DNA from 4 places in the Acidovorax sp. HDW3 genome. Region 4 is predicted to be linked to each of the others. Evidence: predicted binding sites of a transcription regulator. Region 4 holds the regulator's gene; each other region holds the start of a gene.

Region 1 (7,285 bases), 130 kb from region 4:
CAGTGCCAGCTGTACGAGCCATCTTCGGCGTAGTCGAGAAGCGCCTTGAAGAACGGCGGCTGCACGCCCTCCAGGTAGCTCTTGGCTTCGCGGATGATGTGCTTGGCGACGAACTCCGGCGTGTCTTCAAACATATGAATGAAGCCGTGCAGCTCGCGCAAGATGTCGTTGGGCAGGTGGCGCGCCGTTTTCGTCTCGCCGTAGATATAGATCGGCACGTCGGCGTTTTTGCGCCGCACCTCGCCGATGAAGCTGCGCAGGCTGTGAATGATGGGGTCCTGGCCCGCACCCAGCGTAAATTCTTCGTCGTCAATCGACAGAATGAAAGCGCTGGCGCGGCTTTGCTGCTGCGCGAACTGGCTCAGGTCGCCATAGCTGGTCACGCCCAGCACTTCAAAGCCCTCTTCTTCAATCGCCTGCGCCAGGGCGCGAATGCCCAGCCCCGAGGTGTTGTCGGAGCGGTAATCCTCATCGATGATGACAATGGGAAAGCGGAATTTCATGCGCGGCCTCCTAGGCTCGAAGCGGACTCAAAAATAAAGCAGGCGCGAAGTGTAAGGAATAAGCCCCACCCCCCTCGGAACAGCGCCCTTTTTCACTCAGAATGTGGCGAACTACATACAAACCTCAGGAGATGACAACCCCATGACCGATGCCAACCTCTGGTGGCTGGCCGCCGGTGCCGCCGTCGCTCTGGAACTGCTGACCGGCACCTTCTACCTCTTGATGCTGGCTCTGGGCCTGGCTGCAGGTGCGCTAGCCGCATACGGCGGTGCCGGGACGGTGCTGCAAATTGTGCTCGCCGCCTTGGTCGGCAGCGCCGCAGTAACCCTGGCCTACCTGCGCCGGCGCCCACCACCCGGAGCGCCCTCCGTGCGCGCGGACCGCAGCGTCAACCTCGACATTGGTGAGACACTGCACATCGACACCTGGCAGCCCGACGGCACAGCCCAGGTCAAATACCGAGGCGCCCAATGGACAGCCCTGTCCCGCCCCGGCAGCAGCCCCAGCCCGGGAGCACACCGCGTCGTTGAACTGCTGGGCAACCGCCTGGTGGTGGAAAAAATCTAAAAAGGAGTACAGCCATGGAAGTCGCCATCGTCCTGTTCGTTATCGCCGCCCTGTTCATCGTGCGCTCGATCAAAATCGTGCCGCAGCAGCACGCCTGGGTCAAAGAACGCCTGGGTAAGTACGCTGGTACGCTGGGGCCAGGTTTGAATTACCTCATTCCCTTCGTCGATCAGATCGCCTACCGCCACAGCCTCAAAGAAGTGCCACTGGACGTGCCCAGCCAGGTCTGCATCACCAAGGACAACACCCAGCTGCAGGTCGATGGCATCCTGTACTTCCAGGTCACCGACCCGATGCGCGCCAGCTACGGCTCCTCCAACTACATCATGGCCATCACCCAACTGGCACAAACTTCGCTGCGCAGCGTCATCGGCAAGCTCGAACTCGACCGCACCTTCGAGGAGCGCGACATGATCAACGCCCAAGTAGTGACCGCCATCGACGAGGCGGCGCTCAACTGGGGCGTGAAGGTGCTGCGCTACGAAATCAAGGATTTGACGCCGCCAGCCGACATCCTGCGCGCCATGCAGGCGCAAATCACCGCCGAGCGTGAAAAGCGCGCGCTGATTGCCGCCTCCGAAGGCCGCCGACAAGAGCAGATCAACCTTGCCGAAGGCGAGCGCCAGTCCTTCATTGCCAAATCCGAAGGGGAAAAACAAGCCGCCATCAACCGCGCGCAGGGCGAGGCGGCCGCCATCCTGGCCGTGGCCGAAGCCAGCGCCCGCGCCATCGAGCGCGTCGCTGGCGCCATTGAACGCCCCGGCGGCGCCCAGGCAGTGCAGCTCAAGGTGGCAGAAAAAGCCGTGGACGCCTATGGCCGCGTCGCCAAGGATGCCCAGACCACCCTCATCGTGCCCAGCAACATGGGGGAAGTCTCCGCCCTGATTGCCTCGGCCATGAAGATGGTGCAGGGAACACAAAAACAATAGCAGCTCACGCTGATTCAGCAAGGGCTGCGGGCCTTTTAGCCCAAAATTTCCTTGAGAGCTGCCTCATAAGCGCCAGCGAGCTGCTGCATCACCTCCAGCATCCGCTCGCTGGCAGTGCTCATGGCGTCGAGCCCCCGGCCATCAACCGGGCGCTGCAGGGCAGCGTCAAAAAACACCCATTGCCCCTGCGCCAGCTCCAACTGCGAACGAATCGCCGGCGTCGCCACCGGGGCTTTTTGCAGGCTTTCGAGCGTTTGCCGAAACTCGACCGCATCTTGCGCCATCTGCTCGCGCAGCAGCTTGGCATCCATGCCCGTGGCCAACAGATAGTAGTTTTTGGCCAGACGCTGCGACAACCAACGCAAGCGCCCTGCCAGACTGACCAGACGCGCCGTAGGTGCCGGCGCCTGCTTCTCCAGCGCCAGCGTAGCCTGCTGGGCCGCCTCCAAAGCCTTGTCTGCCTGCGCCGATACCTGCGCCACCAACTCCTTGGTGGGCACGCGCACCAGCAAGGCATCGAGCTGCGTGCATTGGCTGCGTGCCTGCTCCAGCGCCTGCACCACCTCAGCCGGCCAGGGATGGGGCAACACATCCGCAAACACGGCTTGAATTTGCTGGCGCGTGTAAGCCTGCAGCTCTTGCGCTTTGGGCGACTGCACACTCAAAAAATGCTGTGCGTACAACTTGGCCTGGCGCTGTGCCAAGGCGCGCAGGCTGGCCGTGCGGTTGATGGCCGTGAGCAAGGCCGGGCGCACCTGGGCCGACAGGGGCAAGGCCGCAGCCCCTACGGTGGCCACCAAAAGGCGCAGCGCTGCACGACGGCGCGGCCAGCGCAAGGCGCAAGATGCAGAAAAAGGCAAGGAGCTGGAGGTATCGGACATGGGCGCGATTGTGGAAACCACTTACCAACCCCACTCTGACGCCGATCAACTCCTGCCCACGCCTCCTTGCAACAGTTTGTAGACAACCGTTTCAAACGAAAGGGCTCAACCGAGCACTTCCTTAAGAGCCACTTCGTACAAATCGGTGAGCTGGTTGGTGACTTCGATCAAGCGCTCGCTGGTCGTGGCCACGGCTTCGAGGCCGCGTGTATCAGACGGGCGCTGCAAGGCGGCATCAAAGAACATCCACTGGCCCTGCGCCAGCTCCAGCTGGGTACGAATCGCCGGGGTGGAAATCGGCGCCTTGGCCAGCATGTCCATGCCATGGCGAAACGCCTGCGCATCGGCCTGCAGCTGTTCGCGCAGCGCCTTGTCCTCGGGGCTGATGGCCCGCAGGTTGTAGTTCTTGGCCAGACGCTGCGACAGCCAGCGCTGGTGGCCCGCCTCGTTCACCAGCTTGGCTGTGCCGGCCTGGGCCAGTTTTTCCAGCGCCAGGGTGGCGGTGTTGGCGGCATCGAGCATCCGGTCGGCCTGGGCCGAAACCTGCAGCACCCCGTCCTTGGTCGGCGCCTGGGTCACCAGGCTGTCGAGCTTGTCGGCCTCGGTGTGCAACTGCGCCAACAGCTTGCCAATATCAGCGGGCCATTCGTGCTGCCCCATTTCCTTGAAACCATTGCGCACCAGCTGACGGGCCGTGGTGAGCACATCACGCGCGCGGTCAGGCAGTACCCCCAGCTGCAGCTGGGCATAGGCCTTGGCAATGCGCTGCGACAGCGCACGATTGCGTGCCGTGCGGTTGATGGCGGTGGCGATCGCCAAGCGTGCCTGCGCCGCCAGGGGCAGGGCCGCCAACAGGGTCAAGGCTGCACCTGCGCGCAATGCCTGACGGCGGCCAGCCTGTACTGAGCCAAAGGAAAACAGGGAATCCATCGATTTCATAACAACAATAAGAGAAAACACGCAATGGTGTAAACCCTAATTATCCTGTCATTTCAATGACACAAATCCCAAAAACCTATGCGCACACAGGAATTGCCAATCTGTTACCAATTACCCCAAGACTTCTTTGAGTGCCAGCTCGTACAGATCCGTCAGACGATTGGTGACTTCGAGCAAACGCTCGCTGGTGGTGGCCACCGCCTCCAGGCCGCGTGCGTCAGCCTGACGCTGCAAGGCGGCATCAAAAAACACCCACTGCCCCTGGGCCAGCTCCAGCTGGGTACGAATCGCCGGGGTGGAAATTGGCGTTTTTCCGAGTTCATCGAGCCCCCGCTTGAATTCGAGCGCATCGGACGCCAGGATGTCGCGCACCGCTTTGCTGTCCGGGTGCACCGCCTGCAGGTTGTAGTTCTTGGCCAGGCGCTGCGACAACATGCGCTCGCGCCCAGCGAGGTTGACCAACTTGGCCGTGCCCGCCTGGGACAGCTTCTCCAGCGCCAAGGTGGCGGCATTGGCGGCGTCGAGCATCCGATCGGCCTGCACCGCCACCTGCACCACGCTGTCCTTGGTGGGCGCCTGAACGATCAGGGCATCGAGCCGATCGGACTGCGTGCGCAGCTCGGCGAGCAGCTTGGCCACGTCTGCCGGCCATTCCTGCTGCGCCATTTCATCAAAGCCGGCACGCACCAACTGGCGTGCAGTATTGATGATCTCCCGGGCGCGATCCGGGAAAACGCCCAGCAACAGCTGGGCGTAGGCCTTGGCAATGCGCTGCGACAACGCCCGGTTGCGCGCCGTGCGGTTGATAGCCGAAGACAGCGCCAGCCGCGCCTGCGCCGACAGCGGCAACACCGCCATCAAGCCCAGGGCCGCAGCAGCACGCAGTGCCTGGCGGCGGCTGGCAGACGAAGAAGACAGAGGGAGCAAAGCAGAAGATGCCATGGCGATCAAAAGAGTAGGCGCGCAAGGGCGCGGACAGTACAAATTATGGCGACCACAATATGTCAACCAACGCCCAATCCACGCCAAGCCTTGACCAACATCAAACGCACGCAAAGCACCCATCCCCCTACCCAAGCCATGGGGCACAATTTCAGCCATGGCTGAACGTGTCATTCCTCTTGTGGACCAGCGCGCCCTGGCGCTGGTGCCCCCCTTGCCCCTGGGGGCCCTGGAGCCAGCGTCGGGTGAACTCACCGACCACTGGCAACGCCCCCTGCGCGATCTGCGCATCAGCGTCACAGACCGCTGCAACTTTCGCTGCAGCTACTGTATGCCCAAGGAGGTGTTCGATACCCAGTACCGCTACCTACCGCACAGCGCACTGCTCAGTTTTGAAGAAATCACCCGCTTGGCGCAACTGTTTCTGCAGCACGGGGTGCAAAAAATTCGCCTCACCGGCGGCGAGCCGCTGCTGCGCAAAGGTCTGGAAAAATTGGTAGCACAGCTGGCACAGCTGCACACCACCGAAGGGCGCAAACCCGAGCTCACCCTCACCACCAATGGTTCGCTACTGGCGCGCAAGGCATCCGTGCTCAAGGCAGCGGGGCTCGACCGCGTCACCATCAGCCTCGACAGCCTGGACGACGCCATTTTTCGGCGCATGAACGATGTCGATTTTCCGGTCGCCGAGGTGCTCGCCGGCATCGACGCCGCCCAAGCCGCCGGACTGCAGCGCATCAAGGTCAATATGGTGGTCAAGCGCGGCACCAACGACCACGAGATCGTGCGCATGGCGCAGCATTTTCGTGGCAGCGGCATCACGCTGCGTTTCATCGAATACATGGACGTCGGCGCCACCAACGGCTGGCGCATGGATCAGGTCGTGCCATCGACCGAAGTCATCGCCCGCCTGCAGGCCGCGCTGCCACTGGTGCCGTTGGCCGCCCAGGCACCCGGAGAAACCGCCAAGCGCTGGGGCTGGGCCGACGCCCAGGGCCGACACGACCCGGCGCTGGGCGAAATCGGCGTCATCAGCAGCGTGACCGAAGCCTTTTGCGGCGCCTGCAACCGCGCCCGCCTGTCGATGGAAGGCCGGCTCTACCTGTGCCTGTTCGCCAGCCAGGGCTGGGATCTGCGCAGCCTGCTGCGCAGCACCGCCAGCGACGCGCAGCTGAGCACCGCCATCGCCCACATCTGGCAAGGCCGCAGCGACCGCTACTCGGAGCTGCGCGCCAGCCTGCCGGCCGACACCAGCGACGGCCAGGCACGGCGCATCGAGATGAGCTACATCGGCGGATGAAGCCGCACGACATCACCGGCCTGCTGCTCGCTGGCGGCCAGGGCAGCCGCATGGGGGGGGTGGACAAGGGCCTGCAGCTGCTGCACGGCCAGCCGCTGGCGCAGCACGCGCTGGTGCGCCTGGCGCCGCAGGTCGGGCCGCTGCTCATCAGCGCCAACCGCCACCTGGAGCAGTACCAGGCCCTGGCCGCGCCCTACGCCGCCCCCGTGCTGACCGACTCCCTGGAGGGCTACGCCGGCCCCCTGGCGGGCTTTCTCACCGGGCTGGCGCACTGCCACACGCCCTGGCTGCTGACCGTGCCCTGCGACAGCCCGCTTTTTCCCCTCGACCTGGCACAGCGCCTGCTCGCTGCCGCCCAGAGCGCGCAAGTCCCCTTGGCCATGGCCTGCGCCCCTGAACACAGCCCAGGACAAACCACGGCGCCCAGCCCATTGCGCCGCCAGCCGGTGTTTTGCCTGTTGCAACGCAGTCTGCTGCCCAGCCTGCAGCGCTATACCGATGCGGGTGGACGCCAGATTGGCGCCTGGGCGGCGCAAGCTGGCTGCGCCCTGGCCCCCTTTAACCAGCCCGGCGACGCACCACACGCCTTTGCCAACGCCAATACCCTGGCCGAGCTGCAGGCGCTGCAGCAGCCATCACCATGAGCACGACGGCACGTATTCGCCCCCTGGGCGCAGCCGACGCACCAGCCTACAAACGCCTGCGCGACGAAGCCCTGCGCTGCGCCCCTGAAGCCTTTGCCGCCAACTACGCCAGCGCCCGCTTGCAGCCAGCCCAGGCCTACGCGCCACGCTTTGGCTCGCCGTTATCAGGCACGTTTTTTCTGGGCGCCTTCGATGCCCGCCACACCCTGGTGGGTTGCCTGGGCTGCGAACGCGCCCTGCCAGCCCAACAACGCCACAGCGCGCAACTGGTCGGCATGTGCGTAACCCCCAGCGCCCAGCGCCAAGGGCTGGGCCGCAGCTTGCTGCAGCACATGCTGATGGTGGCGGTGCGGGTGCCGGGCCTGGAACAGCTGACCCTGACCGTGACCGCCAGCAACACCCACGTGGTGCGCCTGTACGAAAGCCTGGGCTTCGTCGCCTGGGGATTGCAGCCGCGTGCACTCATCGTCGCCGGGCAGGCGTACGATGCCCTGCACATGAACCGCCCCCTGCATCCACGGACGTAGATTTGCCATGCCTTACCAAGCCCAGCACCTGCCCCAGGCCCCGACGCGCGAG
Region 2 (7,285 bases), 640 kb from region 4:
GTGGACTACGTCATCAAGCTGGCCGTGAGCCTGCTCTTGTTCGTGCCGGCCTATGGTGTGGCGCTGGCGGCCATTGTGCGTTCCATGGGGCGCTTGCCGCAGCCACGGGCGGCATGAAAAAACCCGGCAACTGCCTAATGCCAGTCAGTTAAACCCTGATTGGTATTAGGCAGTTGCCGGGTTTTTGCTATTTATTTAATAGCTGATGGCGCTTGATGGATAAGCGCTATCAGCTATTTTTATTGCTTTTTACCGTCTTCGAGCTGCGCCAGCGCCGCATTGCCGCCCAGCGACAGCAGGCCGGCGCGCGAATACACCCCCAGCTTGCCCCGCGTGTCGGAGATGTCGAGGTTGCGCATGGTCAGCTGGCCGATGCGGTCCAGGGGCGAGAACGGCGCGTCTTCCACCTTTTCCATCGACAGGCGCTCGGGCGCGTAGGTCAGGTTGGGGCTTTCGGTGTTGAGCAGCGAATAGTCGTTGCCCCGGCGCAGCTCCAGCGCGACGGTGCCGGTGACGGCGCGTGCCACCCAGCGCTGGGCGGTCTCGCGCAGCATGATGGCCTGCGGGTCGAACCAGCGGCCCTGGTACAAGAGGCGCCCGAGTTTGAGGCCATTGACACGGTACTGCTCGATGGTGTCCTCGTTGTGGATGCCGGTGACCAGGCGCTCGTAGGCGATGTGCAAGAGCGCCATGCCGGGGGCCTCGTAGATGCCACGGCTCTTGGCCTCGATGATGCGGTTCTCGATCTGGTCGCTCATGCCCAGGCCGTGTCGGCCGCCGATGCGGTTGAGCTCCAGGAACAGCTCCACCGGGTCGGCAATCTCTTTGCCGTTGATGGCTACGGGCTGGCCTTCGTCGAAGGTGATGGACACTTCTTCGGCCAGCACCTCGACCTCGGGCTTCCAGAACGCCACGCCCATGATGGGGTTGACGATGCGGATGCCGCTGTTGAGAAATTCGAGGTCTTTCGCCTCGTGCGTCGCGCCCAGCATGTTGCTGTCGGTGGAATACGCCTTTTCGGCGCTCATCTTGTAGCCAAAACCCTCTTTCGTCATGAAGGCCGACATCTCGGCGCGGCCGCCGAGCTCGTCGATGAACTGCTGGTCCAGCCAGGGCTTGTAGATGCGCAGGCTGGGGTTGGTCAGCAGGCCGTAGCGGTAGAAGCGCTCGATGTCGTTGCCCTTGAAGGTCGAGCCGTCGCCCCAGATGTGCACGTCGTCCTCCTTCATGGCCGCCACCAGCATGGTGCCGGTCACGGCGCGGCCCAGCGGTGTGGTGTTGAAGTAGGTGATGCCGCCGGTGCTGATGTGAAACGCCCCGGCCTGGATGGCGGCAATGCCCTCGTGCGCCAGTTGCGTGCGGCAGTCGATCAGCCGCGCCTGCTCGGCGCCGTATTCCATGGCCTTGCGGGGAATCTCGTCGTAATCGGCCTCGTCGGGCTGGCCCAGGTTGGCGGTGTAGGCGTAGGGCAGGGCGCCTTTGTTCTTCATCCAGCGCAGCGCGGCGCTGGTGTCGAGGCCGCCAGAAAAAGCGATGCCGACCTTCTGGCCGACGGGGAGGTGTTGCAGGATGCTTGCCATGGGTTTGCTCTCAAAATAATAGCTGTTCGCGCTTGATTAGCAAGCGCTGGAGGCCAAAATGCCTTGAAATCAGGCGAAGTGGCAGATGTAGTGGTACGCCTGCGTGACGCGGATGTCGAAGTGTGAGTGCGCAGGGATGCTAAAGCGTTCGCCCGGGCGCGAGGGCAGCCAGTCTTCGCAGCCGGCCAGGCGGTATTCGCAGGCGCCAGCGACGCATTCCATGATCTCGGCGGCGCCGGTGTTGAAGGTCAGGGTCGAGGGCAGGATCACGCCCACCGATTTCTTCGTGCCGTCGGCCAGCGTCAGGCTGTGGCTGACGCATTTGCCGTCAAAGTACACATTGGCTTGGGTGGTGACGCTGACGGCGTCGAGGGTAACAGTGGTCATGGGCGGGCCGGCGGTTGCGGGTTGTGAAGCAGAACGGGGGATTTTACGGGCATGAAAAAGCGCCGCACCGGCCTTTGACCTGGGTCAGCCACTGCGCTGCGCTCTCGCATGGCGGTAGCGGTATACGGGTTTACCATGAGTCGTCAGTTCTCTGAAAGGAAAGTGCATGTACTACAGCAGCGGTAACTACGAAGCCTTTGCCCGCCCCCGCAAGCCTGCCGGGGTGGAGAACAAGTCGGCCTGGTTCGTCGGTTCGGGCCTGGCGGCGCTGGCCGGGGCGGCTTTTTTGGTGCGCGACGGCCACATGGCGGGCGAGCGCATCACGATTTTGGAGCGCCTGGCCCTGCCCGGCGGCGCGCTCGATGGCAGCGACGAGCCCGGCAAGGGCTTTGTCATCCGGGGCGGGCGCGAGATGGAAGACCACTTTGAATGCCTGTGGGATCTGTACCGCTCCATCCCCTCGCTGGAGATCCCCGGCGCGAGCGTGCTCGACGAGTTTTACTGGCTGAACAAGGACGATCCCAACTATTCGCTGCAGCGCGCCACCGTCAACCAGGGGCAGGACGCGCACACCGACGGCCTGTTCACCCTGAGCGAGAAGGCGCAAAAAGAGGTCATCTGGCTGTTCATGGCAACCCGTGCCGAGGTGGAGAACAAGCGCATCAACGAGGTGCTGGGCGCTGAATTCCTGGCCAGCAATTTCTGGCTCTACTGGCGCACCATGTTCGCCTTCGAGGAGTGGCATTCGGCGCTGGAGATGAAGCTGTACCTGCACCGCTTCATCCACCACATCGGCGGCCTGCCCGATTTTTCCGCCCTCAAGTTCACCAAGTACAACCAGTATGAATCGCTGGTGCTGCCGCTGGTGCAGTGGCTGCAGGGCCAGGGCGTGCGCTTTCGCTACGGCGTGGAGGTGCTGGACGTGGACTTTGACCTGGCGAGCGGGCGCAAGCAGGCCACGCGCATCCACTGGCGCGAGGGCGGCGTGGCAGGCGGCGTTGATCTGGGGCCGGATGAGCTGGTGTTCCTCACCATCGGCTCGCTCACGGAAAACTCCGACTGCGGCGACCACCACACCCCCGCGCAGCTCAACACCGGGCCGGCACCGGCCTGGGAGCTGTGGCGGCGCATTGCGGCCAAAGACCCGGCCTTTGGCCGCCCGGATGTGTTTGGCGCGCACATTCCCGAGACCAAGTGGGAGTCGGCCACCGTCACCACGCTGGACGCACGCATCCCGCAGTACATCCAGAAAATCGCCAAGCGCGATCCCTTCAGCGGCAAGGTGGTGACGGGCGGTATCGTCACGGCCAAGGACTCGGGCTGGCTCTTGAGCTGGACCGTCAACCGCCAGCCGCACTTCAAGGCCCAGCCCAAGGAGCAGATCGTTGTCTGGGTGTATGGCCTGTTCCCTGAGCGCCTGGGTGACTACGTGCAAAAGCCCATGCAGGACTGCACGGGCGAGGAAATCACGCAGGAATGGCTCTACCACCTGGGCGTGCCGCCCGAAGATATTGCGGCGCTGGCCGCCACCGGGGCGCGCACCGTGCCGGTGATGATGCCCTACGTGACCTCGTTCTTCATGCCGCGCCAGGCGGGCGACCGGCCCGACGTGGTGCCGGCCGGGGCGGTCAACTTTGCCTTCATCGGCCAGTTTGCCGAGTCGCGCCAGCGCGACTGCATCTTCACCACCGAATACTCGGTGCGCACGCCGATGGAGGCGGTCTACACCCTGCTCGGCGTGGAGCGCGGCGTGCCCGAGGTGTTCAACTCCACGTACGACGTGCGCACGCTGCTTGCGGCCACCGGGCGCCTGCGCGACGGCAAGGAGATGGAGCTGCCGGGGCCGAATTTCCTGCGCCATCTGCTCATGAAAAAGCTCGATCAGACGCAAATAGGGGGCTTGCTGCGAGAATACGGCATCGTGCAGGACGATTGAGTCCGGCTTTTGTGTTGGTTCTCGGGGAGGGCGCAGGCCCTCCCTTATTGGTTTGTTATGAGCGATTTGAAGAACGATGAATGCCTGTTGGCCACCGATGGCGCAACAACCCTGCCCGAGGGCTGGCTGGAGGTGGTGTCCATGGACATGGACGCCCAGGGCGTGGCACGTAAGCCCGATGGCAAGGTGGTGTTCATCGACGGTGCGCTGCCCGGCGAATGGATCAGCGCCCAGACGCAGCGCAAGAAAAACAACTGGGAGCAGGCCCAGCTGACGGCCATTCACCGCGAATCGAGCCAGCGCGTGCGCCCGGGTTGCCCGCACTTTGGCTTGCACGCCGGTGCCTGCGGCGGCTGCAAGATGCAGCACCTGCACGAAAGCGCCCAGGTCGCCATCAAGCAGCGCGTGCTCGAAGACAACCTCTGGCACCTGGGCAAGGTGCGCGCCGAGACCGTGCTGCGCCCCATTGAAGGCCCGGCCTGGGGCTACCGCTACCGCGCCCGCCTGTCGGTGCGCTACGTCGTCAAGAAGGGCGAGGTGCTGGTCGGCTTTCACGAGCGCAAGAGCCGCTACATCGCCGACATGCAGACCTGCAAAATCCTGCCGCCGCACGTGGACGCCATGCTCATGCCGCTGCGCGCGCTCATCGGCCGCATGGCCGCGCGCGACACCTGTCCGCAGATCGAGCTCGCCTGCGGCGACACCGTGACGGCGCTGGTGCTGCGCCACCTCGAACCCCTGGGCGCGGGCGACCTGCAGTTGCTGCGCGAGTTTGCCGCCGCCCACGGCGTGCAGTGGTGGCTGCAGCCCAAGGGGCCCGATACCGTGCACCTGCTCGACGCTGAGGGGGCCGAGCAGCTCGCCTACGGCCTGCCGGACTTTGGCATCACCATGCCGTTCAAGCCCACCGACTTCACCCAGGTGAACCCGCACATCAACCGCGTGCTGGTCAGCCGTGCGCTGCGCCTGCTGGACGTGCACACAACCGAGCGCGTGATCGACTGGTTCTGCGGCCTGGGCAACTTCACCCTGCCGCTGGCGACCCAGGCGCGTGAGGTGCTGGGCATCGAGGGCAGCGAGACGCTGGTTGCCCGTTCGCGCCAAAATTATGCGAAAAATCAGGCTCAAAGGCAGTCTGGTCAAGCGTTAGCAGCTACTAATTTTGTAGCGCGCAACCTGTTCGAGATGACGCCCGAGATGCTGGTGGCCGACGGCCAGGCCGACAAATGGCTGGTCGATCCCCCGCGCGAAGGCGCTTTTGCCCTGGCCAAGGCCCTGGGCGAGCTGCACCAGGCGCGCCTGGGGGTCGAGGGTGCGCCGCCGCTGCCCGCCGGTGCCGAGGGCTGGCAGCCGCCGCAGCGCATCGTCTACGTCAGCTGCAACCCGGCGACGCTGGCGCGCGATGCGGGCCTGCTGGTGCACCAGGCGGGCTACCGCTGCACCCAGGCGGGGGTGGTGAACATGTTTCCGCACACCGCCCACGTCGAGAGCATGGCGGTGTTCGAGCGGACGTAAAAAAAGCGCCTGGGGCGCTTTTTTTACGAATCCTCGCTGGCTGCGCTGCGTTTGCGCTTGGGCTTTTCCGGTGGTGGTGGCGGTTCGGACTTGGTGATGACCGAGGGCGTGCCCTCGATCTTGTTCTCGCGCATATAGCTGTCCATGTCCTTCCAGCCGGCAAAAACTGCCGCTTTGGCCGCCTGCGGGTTGAGCGTGTAGCAGTCTTCCAGGCCGCGCAGGGCATGGCGGCAGGCGCCGCCGATGGCTTTGGCCTCGGCCTCTTTCTCGACCGTGCGCGGGTTGGGCCAGACGCCTGGGATTTCACAGGCGGTGAGCAGCGGCAGCAGCACCAGCACAAGGGCCAGCGGGCGCAGGGGGGGGGGGTGGCGGATCATGTCCCTGTCATTATCGGCATCGGTGGCCGGTTTTGAAGGGGGTAGGGTGCTGTGCTCTCCATGAAAAAAGGCCCCGCAGGGCCTTTGGTTTGGGTCGTGGGCAGGGCAGCCGCTCAGTCGCGCTCGCCGCCCATGATGCCGAGCAGGGCCAGCAGGCTCTGAAAGACGTTGAAGATATCCAGGTACAGGGCCAGGGTGGCGCTGATGTAGTTGGTTTCGCCGCCGTCGATGATCTGCTTGATGTCATACAGCATGTAGGCGCTGAAAATGCCGATGGCTGCCACCGAGATCGCCATCATGCCGGCCGAAGAACCGACGAACACGTTGATGACGCTGCCCACCAGCAGCACCAGGGCGCCGACCATGAGCCATTTGCCCATGCCCGAAAGGTCGCGCTTGATGACGCTGGCCAGGCTGGCCATGACCAAGAACACCCCGGCCGTGCCGGCGAAGGCGGTCATGATGAGATCGGTGCCGTTCTTGAAGCCCAGCACCATGCCGATCAGGCGCGAGAGCATCAGCCCCATGAAGAAGGTAAAAGCCAGCAGCACACCGACGCCGGCAGCCGAGTTTTTGGTTTTCTCGATGGCGAACATGAAGCCGAAGGCGCCGCCCATGAAGACGATCAGCCCCAGGCCGCCGCGCAGCGACTGCGTGATGCCCGTGGCCACGCCCAGCCAGGCGCCCAGCACGGACGGCAACAGGCTCAGGGCGAGCAGCCAGTAGGTGTTGCGCAGCACCTTGTGGCGCTGCTCTTGCGACAGGGCGAGGCCGCCAGAATCCCAGGTGGTGGGTTGGTTGAACATGGATTGTCTCTTTCTTGAAAGTGGCAAAAAACGCTGCATTCTAGGCCAGGCGCCATGAATGCTCAGGAGGACGCAAAAACAGCCCAAACGGCGCTTGTTTTGTCCGGTATTGCATGGAACACAACCGAATGCTGAAAGTTCCAGCATTTTGTCGCGGTGTGGTGGCAATAAAAAAGGGAGCCTGGGCTCCCTTGGGGTGTACGCAAAACGGTATCAGACGCGCTTGCGGTATTCGCCGGTGCGGGTGTCGATTTCAATCTTGTCGCCCTGGCTGACGAACAGCGGCACGGGCACTTCAAAGCCGGTGGCGATCTTGGCAGGCTTCAAAACCTTGCCCGAGGTGTCGCCCTTGACGGCGGGTTCCGTCCAGGTGATTTCGCGCTCGACGCTGGTGGGCAGCTCGACCGAGATGGCCTTGCCGTCGTAGAACACCACTTCAGCGGCCATGCCGTCTTCGAGATAGCTGATGGCGTCGCCCATGTTGCTGGCTTCGACTTCGTACTGGTTGTATTCGGTGTCCATCCAGACGTACATCGGATCGGCAAAGTAAGAGTAGGTGCACTCTTTTTTGTCGAGGATGACGTTGTCGATCTTGTCGTCGGCCTTGTACACGTTTTCAGTGCCCATGTTGCCCAGCAGAGACTTGAGCTTCATGCGCACGGTGGCCGCGCCACGGCCGCCACG
Region 3 (7,285 bases), 1.1 Mb from region 4:
CTGGCCGGGGCGCCACCACATCGAGCTGCTCGACGCCAGCGGCCAGGTGCAAGACAGCCTGCGCCTGGAGGTGCGCGGTGCGGGCGTGGCCGCAGCCAAGGCCCGGCCATGACCGCTGCCGCCTTGCCCCGGCGCATCGCCCATCTGGACATGGATGCCTTCTACGCCAGCGTGGAGCTGCTGCGCTACCCGCAGCTCGCCGGCCTGCCGGTGGTGATTGGCGGCGGGCGCCGGCACGAGGACGATGCCCTGGCCCGGGCCTGGCAGGGGCGGCTGGCCGATATACCGCTGGACGCTTTCCCGCGCCTGGCCAGTTACGCCGGGCGCGGCGTCATCACCACCGCCACCTATGCGGCGCGCGCCTTTGGCGTCGGCTCGGCCATGGGGCTGATGAAGGCGGCGCGCCTGTGCCCGCAGGCCATCTTGCTGCCGGTGGACTTTGCCCAGTACCGGCGCTATTCGCAGCGCTTCAAGGCCATCGTCACCGAGATTGCGCCGCAGATGGAGGACCGGGGCGTCGATGAGGTCTACATCGACTTCACCGACGTGCCCGGCGGCCAGCGCGAGGGTGGGCGGGTGCTGGCGCGGCTGATTCAAAAAAGTATTTTTGACGCCACGGGCCTCACCTGCTCCATCGGCGTGGCGCCGAACAAGCTGCTGGCCAAGATGGCGAGCGAGTTCGACAAGCCCAACGGCATCGCCATTGTGCAGCCCGAGGACTTGCAAAGCCGCATCTGGCCGCTGCCGTGCCGCAAGATCAACGGCATAGGCCCCAAGGCCGACGCCCGGCTGCAGCAGCTGGGCGTGCACACCATTGGCGAATTGGCCGCCTGCGCGCCAGCCTGGCTGGTGCAGCACTTTGGCCGCGCCACCGGCGCCTGGCTGCACGACGCCGCCTGGGGCCGCGACGCGCGCGCGGTGGTGACCGAGAGCGAGCCCGTCTCCATGAGCCGCGAAACCACGTTTGAGCGCAACCTGCACGCCGTACGCGACAAGGCGCTGCTGGGCGAAATTTTTACCGACCTGTGCCAGCGCGTGGCCCAAGACCTGCAGCGCGCGGGCTACGCCGGGCGCACCATAGGCATCAAGCTGCGCTACGCCGATTTCAAAACCGCCACGCGCGACCAGACCATTGACGGCGCGACGCAGGATGCGGTGCAGATTCGCCGCATTGCCGGCCAGTGCCTCAAGCGCGTGCCGCTGGAGCAGCCACTGCGCCTGCTGGGCGTGCGCGTGGGCGGGCTGAGCCCATGGGGGTCAATGTCTGGGCATACGCAGCCGTTGTTTTGAGGCCATGCACCCGTAGCAAATACTGTGCATACGTGCGACAGAAAGTGTTTTTTTCTAGATATGGATCAATCGGGGCGCTGAACGCCTGGCGGCTGCGTTGACGTTGGGCAAGGGCCGTGGATCATGGCAGCTTATTTTGTGCCAACGCACCAGGATGGTGCATCGGATAGGTTGATGGTTGCCATGCGTCTGAACTTGCCTGTTACCCAGAACGAATACGCCTTCCCGGACGATGAGTTGCTCATGTCCACCACCGATACCAAGGGCCTGATGACGCACTGCAATGCGCCGTTTGCGCGTGTCAGTGGCTACAGCATGGATGAGTTGATGGGCCAGCCCCACAACCTGATTCGCCATCCGGACATGCCGCCAGAGGCGTTCAAAGACATGTGGTCAACGATTGGCCATGGCCGCAGCTGGTCGGGCATTGTGAAGAACCGGCGTAAGAACGGCGATCACTACTGGGTTCATGCCCATGTCACCCCCATCATGGAGGGCGGTAAGCCCCGTGGTTATTTGTCGGTGCGCACCAAGCCGACGCGTGAAGAGGTGGCAGCGGCCCAGACCCTGTACGCCGAGATCAAGAAAGAGCGCGATAGCGGGCGCCAGACTTTTATCTTGCACGCTGGCGGCGTGCGCCACCAGGGCTGGCGCAATATTTGGGAAAAGCGCCACCGCGTGGGTTACACGGTGCGTCTGGGGGGCATGATGCTGCCGCTGCTGCTGGTGTCGCTGCTGCCGGGCTGGATGGGATGGCACGACAGCAGCACCCTGGCGGTGCAGACGCTGCTGTGGGTGCTGCTGGCCTGGGCCATTTTGGCGCGCTACTACCAGCGCATGGGGCGGCCACTGCGGCGTATCGAACGGCTCCTGGGCAGCATGGCCAGTGGTGAGCTGAGCCATCAGGAGCCGGGGCTGCCGCCCAAACACCCCTTGGGCCCGGTGATGGGGCGTTTGCAGCGTGTGCAGCTCAATATGCGTGCGGTCGTGGGCGATGCGCGCGCTGAAATCAATGCCTTTGGCGGTATTTCGTCCGATATTGCCCAGGGGTCGGAAAACCTCTCGGCCCGTACTGAATCGCAAGCGAGCAGCCTGCAGGAGACGGCCGCAGCCATGGAGGAGCTGGCCAGCACCGTGACCCAGACGGGTGATTCCGTGCGCAAGGTACTGCAAGAGAGTGAGCACAGCGCCGCCTTGGCGCGCCAGGGGGGGCAGGCCGTGACCGAGGTGGGGGCCGTGGTGCGCGAGATCGAGCAGTCCGGCACAAAAATGGGCCAGATCATTGCGACGATTGAGGGCATCGCGTTTCAGACCAATATTTTGGCGCTCAACGCTGCCGTGGAGGCCGCCCGTGCCGGGGAGCAGGGCCGGGGCTTTGCCGTGGTGGCCGGTGAGGTGCGGGCATTGGCGCAGCGCTCGTCGGAGGCGGCCAAGGAGATCCATGCCCTCATCGGTGGCTCCAACGCCAGCATTGCGCGCGGCGCGTTGCTGATGCAATCGGCAGGCCAGACCATTGAGCAGGTGGTGCAGTCGGTCAGCCACGTCAACGCCCTGATGGGCCAGATGGGGGTGGCTGCGCATGAGCAGACGCAGGGCATCGCCCAGGTGAATGAGGCGGTGACGGATCTCGATCAAGTCACGCAGCAAAACGCCGCCCTGGCCGAGGAGTCGGCAGGCTCGGCACGCGCCATGAGCGGCAATGCCGGGCTGCTCGGGCGCACGCTGGCGGTGTTTCGCCTGTAGGGCTGGCGCGCAGGGCGGCTTACTGCCGCGCCGTGCGCACGTTGCGCGCCAGCGCCTGCGGGTGGCTGCTGCGCAGCGGGTTGATGTCCAGGCCGCCCCGGCGCGTGTAGCGCGCGTACACCGCCAGCTTGAGCGGGCGGCAGCGCTGCCAGAGGTCGTGGAAGATGCGCTCGACGCACTGCTCGTGAAATTCGTTGTGGTTGCGAAAGCTCACGATGTACTGCAGCAGCCCCGCCTGGGCTATGGGCGCGCCGGTGTAGCTGATCTGCACGCTGCCCCAGTCGGGCTGGCCCGTTACCAGGCAGTTGCTCTTGAGCAGGTCGCTGGTCAGCGTCTCGGTCACGGGGGCCTGGCTGTGGTCGGCCTGCAGCAGCTCGGGTGCGGGCTGGTAGTGCGTGCATTCCACATCCAGGCGGTCAAGACGCAGGCCCGAGAGTTGCTCGATCGGCTGCTGGTCAAACTGCTCGGGCAGCACCAGCTGCACGCCCACGCCGCCCCCGCTGCCCGCTTTGGCGCCGCGCCAGGCGGCTTCGCCCAGATCGGCGCGCAGGCGTTCGCGCACGGCCTCGCTGTCGGCAAAGCGCGTGCCGTTGAAGCTGTTGAGGTAGAGCTTGAAGGACTTGCTCTCGATGATGTTGGGCGACTCGCACGGCACGGTGATGTGCGCCAGCGCCACCTGCGGCTTGCCGCGCGGGTTCAGCCACGACAGCTCGTAGGCCGTCCACAAGTCGGCACCCAGAAAGGGCAGGGCGCTGCCAATGCCGATCTCGCTGCGCTTGGGCGCACGCGGCAGGGGAAAGAGCAGGCTGGGGTCGTACTGGTCGGCGTACTCGCTGGCGCGGCCGAGCTGCGATTGTTCGGGGGTGCTCATGATTTACTATACTTTTGATAGCTGCTAGCGCTTGCCTGGCAAGCGCTGGAGCCTTGTTTTATTCAAATTGAACGGCGCAGCACGGTCTTGTAGAAGAACAGGAACAAACCCACAAAGTACAGCAGGCCCAGCCACATGGCCGGGGCAAAGCCCTCGCCCACCAGGGCCAGCGGGGCGTCCTTGCCGCTAAAGCCAATGAGGGCGGCCAGCAGCAGGCCCATCAGGCTCTCGCCCACGATCAGGCCCGAGGCCAGCAGCAGGCCGCGTTCTTCGGCGGCGGCCACCCAGGCCTTGTCGGCGGCGTGGGCGCGAATGCCGCGCTGCAGCAGCCAGCCCAGGGCGGCGCCCACGGCCAGCGTCAGGCCAATCGTGGGCGGCAGGTAAATGCCCAGGCCCACGGCCAGCGGCGGCAGCGCGCCGGCGCCGCTGCGGCGCAGCAGCAGATCGGCAGCGATGGCGGCCACGCCCACGGCCACGCCCAGGCCGAGCATGGTCCAGTCGAGCGAGCCGTTGAAAATGCCGTTGGCAATTTGCTGCATCAGCGTTGCCTGCGGCGCGGCCAGTGCCTGGTTGGGGTCCATGCCCGCGCGCGGCAGGGCGCCGGCAAAGCCGTAGGCGTTGTAGAGCAGGTCGAGCACCGGCGGAATCACCAACGCGCCCACCAGGCAGCCGATGATCAGCACCACCTGCTGGCGCCAGGGCGTGGCGCCCACCAGGTAGCCGGTTTTGAGGTCTTGCAGGTTGTCGTTGGAGATGGCGGCCATGGCCAGGATGACGGCCACCATGAACAGCACCAGGGCCACGCCCATCTTGCCCGCCACGCTGGTGGCAAAGGCCGGAAAGAGCTGGCCCAGCAGCAGCAGCGAGACACCCATGAGGATGGTGGCGATGATGCCGATGCCAGAAATGGGGCTGGCCGACGAGCCCACCAGGCCCGCCATGTAGCCGCAGGCGGCCGCCACCAAAAAGCCAAACAGCGCCGCAAACAGCACGCACAGCAGCGCCAGGCCCCAGCGCGCGCCGCTGGCGAGCTCGGGCATGTGCTCGCCGATGAAGTCGCCGGCCACGCCCCAGAGCACGGCCAGCGCTGCCAGGCCGATGGCCAGCATCCAGCTGCGCGGCATGTCGCGCTCGCGCTCGTCGTGCGCCTGCGCTGCCGGCCCGCTGCGCGCCGGCTCGCTGGCAATGGCCTTGATGATGGGGCGGATCAGCGAGGCCACCGTCCACAGCGCCGAGATGCCAATCACCCCCGCCCCCAGAAAGCGCGCCTTGGTGGCCCACATCTGCGTGGCCAGGGCGCTGAGCGCCTGGCCTTCGGCCAGCGTGGCCTGCGCCGTCAGCCAGGGCACGACCAGGCCCCAGCACAGCACCAGGCCCAGCAGCACGGCGACGCCGGCGGCTGCGCCCATCAAGTAGCCGGCGGCCAGCAGCGCCGGCGAAAAGCCCGCCGCAATGCGAAAGGCGACGCTGCCGGCGTTGATCCAGACGTTGAACGCGTCAGCCAGCAGGCGCAGGCCGCCGCTCAGAAAGCCAAACAGCGCAGCAATGCCCGCGCCCCAGCCGAGGCTGCGCAGGCCGTCGCCGGTGCGGGCGCCGTCGGTTTTGTGGCGCTGGGCCTCGCCCACGCGCAGCACCTCGGCGGCGGCCACGCCCTCGGGGTAGGGCAGGGTGGACTGCACCACCATCACACGGCGCAGCGGCACGGTGTAGAGCACGCCCAGCGTGCCGCCGGCGGCGCACACCAGGGCCGTCTGCCAGAACGGAAAGCCGCTCCACAGCCCGAGCATGAGCAGCGCCGGCAGCACGAAGATGACGGACGACAGCGTGCCCGCCGCCGACGCCTGGGTCTGCACCAGGTTGTTCTCCAGGATGTTGGAGTCCTTGAAGCGGTAGAGCAGCGCCATGGAGATGACGGCGGCGGGAATGGCCGAGGCAAAGGTGAGCCCGACCTTGAGCCCGAGGTAGACGTTGGCGGCGGTGAAGGCCAGGGTGATGAGCGCGCCGAGCAGCACGCCGCGCAGGGTGAATTCGCGCACGGGGGAGGGGGGGTTCATAGACAAAACTCAGTGAAACTCACGTTCGCGCAGCCATTTGGTGGCGATCCATTTCTCGCCCGCGAGCACCGGCGCGCCCGCGTGCAGGCTGCGTGTGCTGGGGTCGGGGCGGGCGTAGCTGAAGAACACGGCGTTGCCCTGCTGCGGCGCGACTTCGAGTTGCGCCTCGGGAAAGCGCGTGCCGCCGCCCTGCTCGGGGGTGTTGAGGTACATCACCAGCGTGGCCACGCGCTGGCCGCCCCGGCGCAGCAAGGTGCTGGAGCCGCGCTGCGCGGGGTCGAAGTAGTCGTAGTGCGGTTTGTACTCGGCGCCCGGGCGGTAGTGCAGCACCTGCAGGCCCTCGCCGTTCTCCAGCGGCCAGCGCAGCAGGCGGGCGATGCGCTCCTCGATGCGCTGCACCAGGGCGTTCTCGCCGCGCTGGAAGAACATGCCGTCGCTGGTGCGGTCCTGGTTGAGCTCGTCGGCGCCGGTGTCGTTGGCGACGGTGAGCGAGCGCGCCATGCGCGGGCGCGCGGCGGCGATCAGCTGCGTGCATTCCTCGGGCGTGAGAAAACCGCCGAGCACTGCCACGCGCGGCTGCTGCATCTGCAGCAGCAGCTGCACCTGGTGCGCGCCCAGGTCGAGCCGCGTGGGCGAGTCGGCAATGTCGGGTTCGGGCAGCATGACGGGCGGTGGCAGGCTGCCCCCGGGCTGGCTGGCGAGCACCTGCGCCACCACGGTGGCAGCGCGCGCCTGCGGCCAGCCGGCGTGGCGCAGGTAGCCGGTGATGGTGGGCGCACTGGCGCCGGCCTGGGCGTGCTGCACGATCCAGTCTTGCAGCTCGGCGGTGAGGGCGTGGGTGGCCATGGCAGGTCAGGCTTGGGGGCTGTGGCGGCGAAATACCAGGCGCTCGGGGCTGGAGGCGCTGGCGCAGTAGGCGTAGCCCTCCAGGTCAAAGCCCTGCAGCTGTTCGGGGGTGCTGGCGCGCGCCAAGATGGCCCAGCGCGCCATCAGGCCGCGTGCGCGTTTGGCGTAGAAGCTGACGATCTTGTACGGGCCGCCGGCCTTGCTGTCCTGGAACACGCATTCGACCACGCGCGCGCGCAGCGTGTGCTGGTCAACGGCCTTGAAGTATTCCTGCGATGCCAGGTTGACCACCACCGGCGCCGGCGTGTCGGCCAGCAGCGTGTTCAGGTGCTGGGCAATGCGCGGGCCCCAGAACTGGTACAGGTTGCGGCCACCTGGCCAGGCCAGGGCGGTGCCCATTTCCAGGCGGTAGGGCTGCATCCAGTCGAGCGGGCGCAGCACGCCGTACAGGCCCGAGAGGATGGCCAGGTGCGCCTGCGCC
Region 4 (7,285 bases):
GGATTGACTACCACAGCAATGAGAAAAACCCATGAGTGATTTCACGAGTAATTTCTGGTCGTTTTATGTGACCGCGTTCACCCTGCTGGGTATCTTCGGCTGTCTGCTGCTGCTGTGGCTGACAGCGCGTAAGAAGGTCGAATCGGCAGCGGACAACACCACTGGCCACGTCTGGGACGAAGATTTGATGGAGATGAACAACCCCATGCCGCGCTGGTGGATGTGGATGTTCGTCATCACCGCCGTCTTTGGACTGGGCTACCTGGCGATCTATCCTGGCCTGGGCAAGTTCGCCGGCCAGCTCGGCTGGTCCACCAAGGGTCAGTATGAGGCCGAGGTAGCAAAGGCTGCCAAGGATCTGGAGCCGATGTACGCGCGCTTTTCCAACATGAAGCCCGAAGACATGGCCGGTGATGCCCAGGCCATGGCCATTGGTGAACGTTTGTTCATGAATAACTGCTCGCAGTGCCACGGTTCCGATGCACGCGGCGGCAAGGGTTTCCCGAACCTGATCGACGTTGATTGGCTCCACGGCGGTACGTCCGACAAAATTCACGAAACCATTGCCCAGGGTCGTGTGGGCGTTATGCCGCCCATGGCTGCTGCGGTGGGTTCGCCTGAAGATGTGCGCAACCTTGCGAACTATGTGCTCAGCCTTTCTGGTAGCCCGAATGACTCGTTGCGCGCTTCGCTGGGCAAGGAAAAGTTCGGTGCCTGCGCTGCCTGTCACGGTATGGACGGCAAGGGTAACCAGGCGTTGGGCGCCCCCAATCTGACCGATGACATTTGGCTGCACGGTTGGGGCGAAAACGCTATCATCGAACGGATCAACAAAGGCGTCACCAACCAGATGCCGGCGCAGCAAGGTCGCCTGACCGATGCGCAGATCAACGTCCTGACGGCCTACGTTTGGGGCCTGTCGAACAAGCCGGCACAAGCGCGGTAAAAACAAGGCGGCGCTCTCCAGGCGCCGCCTTTTTGTTTTCTTCTAGATTCCTTTCCACAGTCCATGACCTCGCCTGCTGGCAAGCCCCGCAAAGTTATTCCTATTGCCCCCGCCGAAGCACCCAAAGAAGGGGGCTTCGCGTCTTTCTACGAAGCCCATAAAAAGGTGTACCCACGCTCCATCAGCGGTGTGTTTGCCCGCTGGCGCTGGGTGATGGTGTTTCTCACACAACTGGTTTTCTATGGCCTGCCCTGGCTGCAGTGGGGGCAGCGCCAAAGCGTGCTCTTTGATCTGGAGGCCAAGCGCTTTTACCTTTTTGGCTTGGTGCTGTACCCGCAGGACTTCATCTACCTGACGGCGCTGCTCATCATTTCGGCACTGGCCTTGTTCTTGTTCACCGCCGTCGCCGGGCGACTGTGGTGCGGTTTTGCCTGCCCGCAAACCGTGTACACCGAAATTTTCATGTGGATCGAGCACAAGGTTGAAGGCGACCGCAGTGCCCGGATGCGCTTGGACAACAACGGCTGGACGTTCGAGAAAGTCTGGAAAAAATCACTCAAACAGTTTCTCTGGATCGCCGTTTCGCTCTGGACCGGGTTCACCTTCGTCGGCTATTTCGTGCCGATCCGTGAGCTGGGAGGGGAACTGCTGGCCTTGCAGGGCGGTTGGCAGATCTTCTGGGTCGGCTTCTATGGTTTCATGACCTACGGCAACGCCGGCTTCTTGCGCGAGCAGGTGTGCAAATACATGTGCCCCTATGCGCGCTTTCAAAGCGCCATGTTCGATAACGACACCATGGTCGTGAGCTACGACCCGGCGCGTGGTGAACCGCGTGCTCCGCGCAAAAAAACTGCCGATTACAAGGCCGACGGCCTGGGTGACTGCATTGATTGCTCGTTGTGCGTGCAGGTATGCCCTACGGGCATTGATATCCGCGATGGCCTGCAGTACGACTGCATTGGCTGCGGTTTGTGCGTTGATGCCTGCAATACGGTAATGGACAAAATGGAGTATCCCCAGGGCCTCATCCGTTACACCACGCAAAACGGCGTTGCCAAGGGGTGGAGCGGGCGCCAGATGCTGCGTCGCGTACTGCGTCCACGTGTGCTGATTTATTCTGGGGTGTTGTTGGTCATTAGCGCGGCCATGATTGCTAGCCTGGCAATGCGCGTGCCTCTGAAGGTGGATGTGGTGCGCGATCGTGCTTCGCTCTCGCGCTTGGTGGCCGGCGGCAAGCTGGAAAACAGTTTCAGCCTGCAGGTCATGAATGCTACTGAGCAAATGCACCGCTATCGTATCTCTGCGGTTGGGCTCGATGGCCTGGAGGTGGCGTCTGAACCCGAGGTCGAGGTCGAGCCGGCGCAGTCACGCTGGGTGGCTACACGCTTGCAAATTCCGTACGGTTCGGCAGCGCCAGGATCGCACACTATTTATTTCAAGGTTGAAGCCTTGGATGCGGCCCATGTACAGGTGCAGGAAAAAGCAGTTTTCCTGGTACCACGTTGATTTTTTAAAGGATAAGAGCTGTTATGAGTACAACCCACAGCCCCGCCGCTGCCCTCTCGGTACCGCCGGCCCAGCCATGGTGGAAATATGGCCATGTGTGGATGCTGATTGCCGGCCCTGCCGTGGTCATCGTCGCTGGTTTCGTCACCCTGTGGCTGGCCGTGCGCCAGCCCGATCCGGTGATTTCTGAGGACTACTACCGCCAGGGGCTGGAGATCAACAAAACGCTGGCTTCACAAGGAGAAAAGGGCTTGACGCCGGCGATGCAGGGACGTAACCACGCCGCTACGCCGGCAGAGGATGCCGTTGGACGTTAAAGGAGGGGGCGAGAAGCGCGTGCTACCAGTAGTTTTTATTGGCAGGCTTGCTGGTTGTTCACCAAGCGCTTGAGGGCATCGGTGCTGAGGATTTTCACGTGGCGCTGTTTGACTTCGACGATGCCCTCTTCGACGAATTTGGAGAAGGTGCGGCTCACGGTTTCGAGCTTGAGCCCGAGGTAGCTACCGATTTCTTCACGCGTCATGCGCAGTACCAGTTCAGACTGCGAAAACCCCCGGGCGTGCAAGCGCTGCACCAGGTTGAGCAAGAAGGCGGCCAGGCGCTCTTCGGCGCGCATACTGCCCAGCAGCAGCATCACGCCGTGCTCGCGCACGATTTCGCGGCTCATGATCTTGTGCACGTGGCTTTGCAGTGCCGTGACCTCGCGCGAGAGCTCCTCGATGCGGTCAAACGGCATGACGCAGACCTCGGCATCCTCCAGGGCCACGGCATCGCAGGTATGGTGGTCGTTGACGATGCCGTCGAGACCGATGATTTCGCCCGCCATTTGAAAGCCGGTCACCTGGTCGCGCCCATCCTCCGTTGCCACGCAGGTCTTGAAAAAGCCGGTGCGAATGGCGTAGAGCGAGGTGAACGACTCGCCGTTGCGAAACAAGGTGCTGCCACGCTTGATCTTGCGCCGCGTTGCCACAACGTCATCGATACGCTGCAGCTGCTGTTCGTTCAGCCCCACGGGCATGCACAGTTCGCGCAAATTACAGTTGGAACAGGCAACTTTGATGGTGGATTGCAAATTCATGTCGGCAAAAGAGGCAGTGTGAGCCGCCCCGGGTGTCGCTAGGCTGGCAATGCAGGGCATTGTCGGATGTCATCAAATAGCTGACGAACATCAAATTGTCGCAGATGCGACAGTCACCTGTTAAATTGATAGAAGTCAAGATGAAGCAGTCAAGGGTAAGGCATATTACCCTGGCATGCAAGGAAACCCTTATGACCGTTATTACCCCCGAACTGCTGCAGCGCTTTGATGTCTCCGGGCCAAGGTACACCTCTTACCCTACCGCAGACCGTTTTGTTGAAGCGTTTGGCCAGGAGGAATATGCCCTGGCTCTGCAGCAGCGCAAGTTGGGCACAGCCGCCAAGGCGCTGCCGTTGTCGCTCTATGTGCACATTCCGTTCTGTGAATCGCTGTGCTACTACTGCGCCTGCAACAAAATCATCACCAAGCACCACGATCGTGCCGATGTTTACCTGCGCTACTTGGCGCGTGAGGTCGATTTGCACACTGCCCATTGCGGTGTCGGCCAGCATGTCAGCCAGTTGCACTTTGGTGGTGGAACGCCCACTTTCCTTTCGGACGAGGGGCTGCGCGAGCTCATGGGCATGCTGCGGCGCAGCTTCACCTTTGTGCCTGGGGGCGAGTATTCGATCGAGGTCGATCCACGCACCGTCACGCCCGAGCGCCTGGGTCTGCTGGCTGAACTGGGCTTCAACCGCCTGAGCTTTGGCGTACAGGATTTTGACCCTGAGGTACAAAAAGCCGTGCACCGCATCCAGCCGGCTGAGCAGGTGTTCGAGCTGGTGGCGGCGGCGCGTCAGATTGGTTTTGACTCGGTCAACGTCGATCTGATCTACGGCCTGCCGCGCCAGACGCCCGAATCGTTTGACCGCACCCTGGCTCAGGTGGCGCAGCTGCGCCCGGATCGGATTGCGCTTTATGCCTATGCCCACCTGCCCGAGCGTTTCAAGGCGCAGCGGCGCATCATTAACACCGAGCTGCCGCCGGCCTCGGCCAAGGTCAACATGCTGGCGCGTTCGCTCGCCGCCTTTATGGATGCAGGCTATGTCTATGTGGGCATGGATCACTTTGCCTTACCTGAAGACGCGCTGGCTGTTGCCAAGCGCCAGGGCCGCCTGCACCGCAACTTCCAGGGCTACAGCACCCAGCCTGATTGCGATTTGATCGCTCTGGGTGTCTCCGCCATTGGCAAGGTGGGCGCCACCTACAGCCAAAATGCCAAGACGCTGGAGGAATACTACGATTTCATCGACCAGGGTCGCCTGCCCGTGGTGCGTGGCCTGGCTCTCTCGCGTGACGACTTGGTGCGCCGCACCGTCATCATGGCGCTGATGTGTCAGGGCGAATTGTTGTTTGAGCCGATGGATTCGGCCTGGCTGATTGACTCGCGCAGCTACTTTGCCATCGAGCTGGAGCAGCTGCGCGAAATGCAGGGTCAGGGCCTGGTCGAGGTCAACGACGATGGCGTCAAGGTCACAGCCCTGGGCTGGTTCTTTGTGCGCGGTGTGGCCATGGTGTTTGACCGTTACCTGCAGGCGGACCGCAACCGCGCCCGTTTCTCGCGCATCATTTGAGAACTGTGCAGGGCCTGGCTTTCATCGGAACGGCGCTGCTCATGGGGCTCGCTGGCGGGCCGCATTGTCTGGCGATGTGTGCTGCGCCCTGTCATGCCGTCATCACGACGGGCAATGCACCGGCGCCAGAGCAGCAGACCTTGCAGTGGCTGCCGCAGCAGCGGGCGCAGCGCTGGCGCCGGGCGGTGCTGTTTCATACCGGTCGCCTGTTTGGCTATTCCCTGGCCGGAGCCTTGGCCGCGTGGGCTATGGCCAGCCTGGCCTGGCTAACGCAGCAAACCGGGGCTTTGCGCCCCCTGTGGGGCTTGAGCCACGTGGCCATGTTGGCCTGGGGTGTTTTGATGATGGCACAGGCACGCCAGCCAGCCTGGCTTGAAAATGCCGGGCGGGGGCTGTGGCGGCGCGTGCAGCCGCTGTTGGGGCGTCCTGGGGGAGTGTGGTTGGCGGGCAGTGGGTGGGCGTTCATGCCTTGTGGCCTGTTGTATTCGGCCCTGCTGGTGGCGGCATTGAGCAATGGGCCGCTGCAAGGGGCTTTGTCGATGGCGGGCTTTGCTGTGGGTAGCGGGCTGTGGTTGTTTGCTGGCCCCCTGCTGTGGGGGCAATTGCGCCAGCGCCTGAACCATTGGCGTGCCAGCTGGGGGACGCGCCTGGCAGGCTTGCTGCTGTTTGGTATTGCGGTCTGGGCCTTGTGGCAAGATCTGAGCCACAACGGCTCTTTGTGGTGCTGACGATGGCGCGAATTGGATGCGACAACCCAAAAGTGTATAGACACACGCGTGGCTCCGGCTTTGTCCTGCACGGGGCTAGGGTTGGCGATAATCCGCGCTGGTTTTTGGCCGCCCGGGCGCGTAAGTGTTGGGCGCGCGCGCAGTGAGTCATTCCGTTCTTATCCCCATTGGCCAATTGCGTATTGGCATGTTCGTCCAGCTTGATCTGGGTTGGATGAACCATCCGTTTCCCGTCAGTAGCTTTCGTATTGCCACGGTCGAGCAATTGGCCAGCTTGCGAACGCTGGGCGTGGCGCATCTGCGTGTTGTGCCTGACAAAAGCGATCCAGATTTCTCTCTTTCTTTGGCTGCTGCGCAGGATGTCTCGGTGCCGCTTGGGCACGAACCAGAGCCTGTGGTGATGGCCGGCGGCCTGCTGGCACCGGCACTGGCGCAGCACAACGACGCGTTGCAAAACTGTGAGCGCAGCTTTGGCCTGGCAACGCAGGATTACCAGCGCATCACGGAAATGGTTGCTGATGAACCGGCGCAGGCCTTGGCATTGGGACAGGCGCTGGTTGGCGCTTGTGTGGATGAGCTGCTCGAACAGGGCGACAGCGTGATCCGACTGCTCTCCGAAGACGTGGGGGTGCGCAGTGCCCAGCACTCGGTCAACGTCATGGTGCTGTGCCTGCTCTTGGGGCGGGCGCTGCAGCTGCCGGGTGGTGATTTGCGTGCCTTGGGCCTGGCAGCGCTGTTGCACGATATTGGCAAGCAGCGCCTGCCCTTGCACGTGCGCGAACCTTATGCGCACCTCAAAGCGCAGGATATGGCACGTTACTGCAGCCATGTCGCTGCCTCGGTCAGCATTGCTGAGCAAATGCAGCTGCCCAGAGAGGTGGTGCAGGCTATTGCCCAGCACCACGAGCGCACCGATGGCTCGGGTTTTCCGATGCGGTTGCAAGGCGTGGCATTGGGGCGTTATGGGCAAATGTTGGCTTTGGTCAACCATTACGATCGCCTGTGCAATCCATCGCATGGTGCTGCCGCCATGACGCCGCACGAGGCGCTGTCGATGTTGTTTGCGCAGTGCCAAACCCAGTTTGATCCCGCCTTGCTCGGGACTTTCATTCGCATGATGGGCGTTTATCCGCCGGGCTCGGTGGTGCAGCTGCTCAATGATCGGTACGCCATCGTCGTCGCCGTCAATGCAGCCCGGCCTTTGCGCCCCCGCGTGGTGCTGTATGAACCGCAGCAATCCAAGGAGCAGGCCCAGGTCATCAACCTGGAAAATCACCCTGAGCTGGGCATACGCCGCAGTCTGCGCCCGGCGCAGCTGCCGCGTGAGGTGCTCGACTACCTCTCCCCCCGACGGCGTATTTGCTACTTTTTTGAACGTGCAGTGGGTGTCGGTGCGACCCAGGGATGGGGCACTTGAGCGCAGTCTTCAACCAGGCAGGGCAGGCAGTCCTTG

Evidence for each region. The regulator FNR, encoded in region 4, switches genes on or off when oxygen is low (the NO sensors DNR and NnrR bind a similar motif). The targets are predictions, from matches to a motif close to TTGATNNNNATCAA.
Region 1: G7045_RS05450 (type IV pili methyl-accepting chemotaxis transducer N-terminal domain-containing protein) is a predicted target of FNR. The motif match lies at 4,853-4,866, and genes of this name have one in related genera.
Region 2: G7045_RS07815 (oleate hydratase) is a predicted target of FNR. The motif match lies at 2,042-2,055, and genes of this name have one in related genera.
Region 3: G7045_RS09980 (PAS domain-containing methyl-accepting chemotaxis protein) is a predicted target of FNR. The motif match lies at 1,346-1,359, and genes of this name have one in related genera.

Annotation. Positions count from the first base shown of each region.
Region 1 covers NZ_CP049885.1:1,214,073-1,221,357, reverse strand. The annotation lists gene G7045_RS05475 (arginine/lysine/ornithine decarboxylase) at 1-503, opposite strand, end outside; gene G7045_RS05470 (NfeD family protein) at 646-1,071, shown strand; gene G7045_RS05465 (SPFH domain-containing protein) at 1,086-2,000, shown strand; gene G7045_RS05460 (type IV pili methyl-accepting chemotaxis transducer N-terminal domain-containing protein) at 2,036-2,881, opposite strand; gene G7045_RS05455 (type IV pili methyl-accepting chemotaxis transducer N-terminal domain-containing protein) at 2,987-3,742, opposite strand; gene G7045_RS05450 (type IV pili methyl-accepting chemotaxis transducer N-terminal domain-containing protein) at 3,932-4,762, opposite strand; gene moaA (GTP 3',8-cyclase MoaA) at 4,920-6,062, shown strand; gene mobA (molybdenum cofactor guanylyltransferase MobA) at 6,059-6,706, shown strand; gene G7045_RS05435 (GNAT family N-acetyltransferase) at 6,703-7,233, shown strand; gene G7045_RS05430 (thioredoxin family protein) at 7,241-7,285, shown strand, end outside.
Region 2 covers NZ_CP049885.1:1,720,776-1,728,060, reverse strand. The annotation lists gene G7045_RS07830 (7-cyano-7-deazaguanine/7-aminomethyl-7-deazaguanine transporter) at 1-117, shown strand, start outside; gene argG (argininosuccinate synthase) at 240-1,580, opposite strand; gene G7045_RS07820 (pyrimidine/purine nucleoside phosphorylase) at 1,650-1,967, opposite strand; gene G7045_RS07815 (oleate hydratase) at 2,134-3,903, shown strand; gene rlmD (23S rRNA (uracil(1939)-C(5))-methyltransferase RlmD) at 3,961-5,418, shown strand; gene G7045_RS07805 (hypothetical protein) at 5,442-5,795, opposite strand; gene G7045_RS07800 (Bax inhibitor-1/YccA family protein) at 5,909-6,601, opposite strand; gene efp (elongation factor P) at 6,815-7,285, opposite strand, start outside.
Region 3 covers NZ_CP049885.1:2,182,797-2,190,081, reverse strand. The annotation lists gene pbpC (penicillin-binding protein 1C) at 1-112, shown strand, start outside; gene dinB (DNA polymerase IV) at 109-1,290, shown strand; gene G7045_RS09980 (PAS domain-containing methyl-accepting chemotaxis protein) at 1,474-3,033, shown strand; gene queF (NADPH-dependent 7-cyano-7-deazaguanine reductase QueF) at 3,053-3,904, opposite strand; gene G7045_RS09970 (OPT family oligopeptide transporter) at 3,967-5,958, opposite strand; gene G7045_RS09965 (2OG-Fe(II) oxygenase) at 5,968-6,804, opposite strand; gene yaaA (peroxide stress protein YaaA) at 6,811-7,285, opposite strand, start outside.
Region 4 covers NZ_CP049885.1:1,081,276-1,088,560, forward strand. The annotation lists gene G7045_RS04770 (CcoQ/FixQ family Cbb3-type cytochrome c oxidase assembly chaperone) at 1-7, shown strand, start outside; gene ccoP (cytochrome-c oxidase, cbb3-type subunit III) at 32-946, shown strand; gene ccoG (cytochrome c oxidase accessory protein CcoG) at 1,010-2,452, shown strand; gene G7045_RS04785 (FixH family protein) at 2,476-2,769, shown strand; gene fnr (fumarate/nitrate reduction transcriptional regulator Fnr) at 2,805-3,530, opposite strand; gene hemN (oxygen-independent coproporphyrinogen III oxidase) at 3,722-5,104, shown strand; gene G7045_RS04800 (sulfite exporter TauE/SafE family protein) at 5,179-5,832, shown strand; gene G7045_RS04805 (HD-GYP domain-containing protein) at 5,975-7,249, shown strand; gene G7045_RS04810 (EAL domain-containing protein) at 7,246-7,285, shown strand, end outside.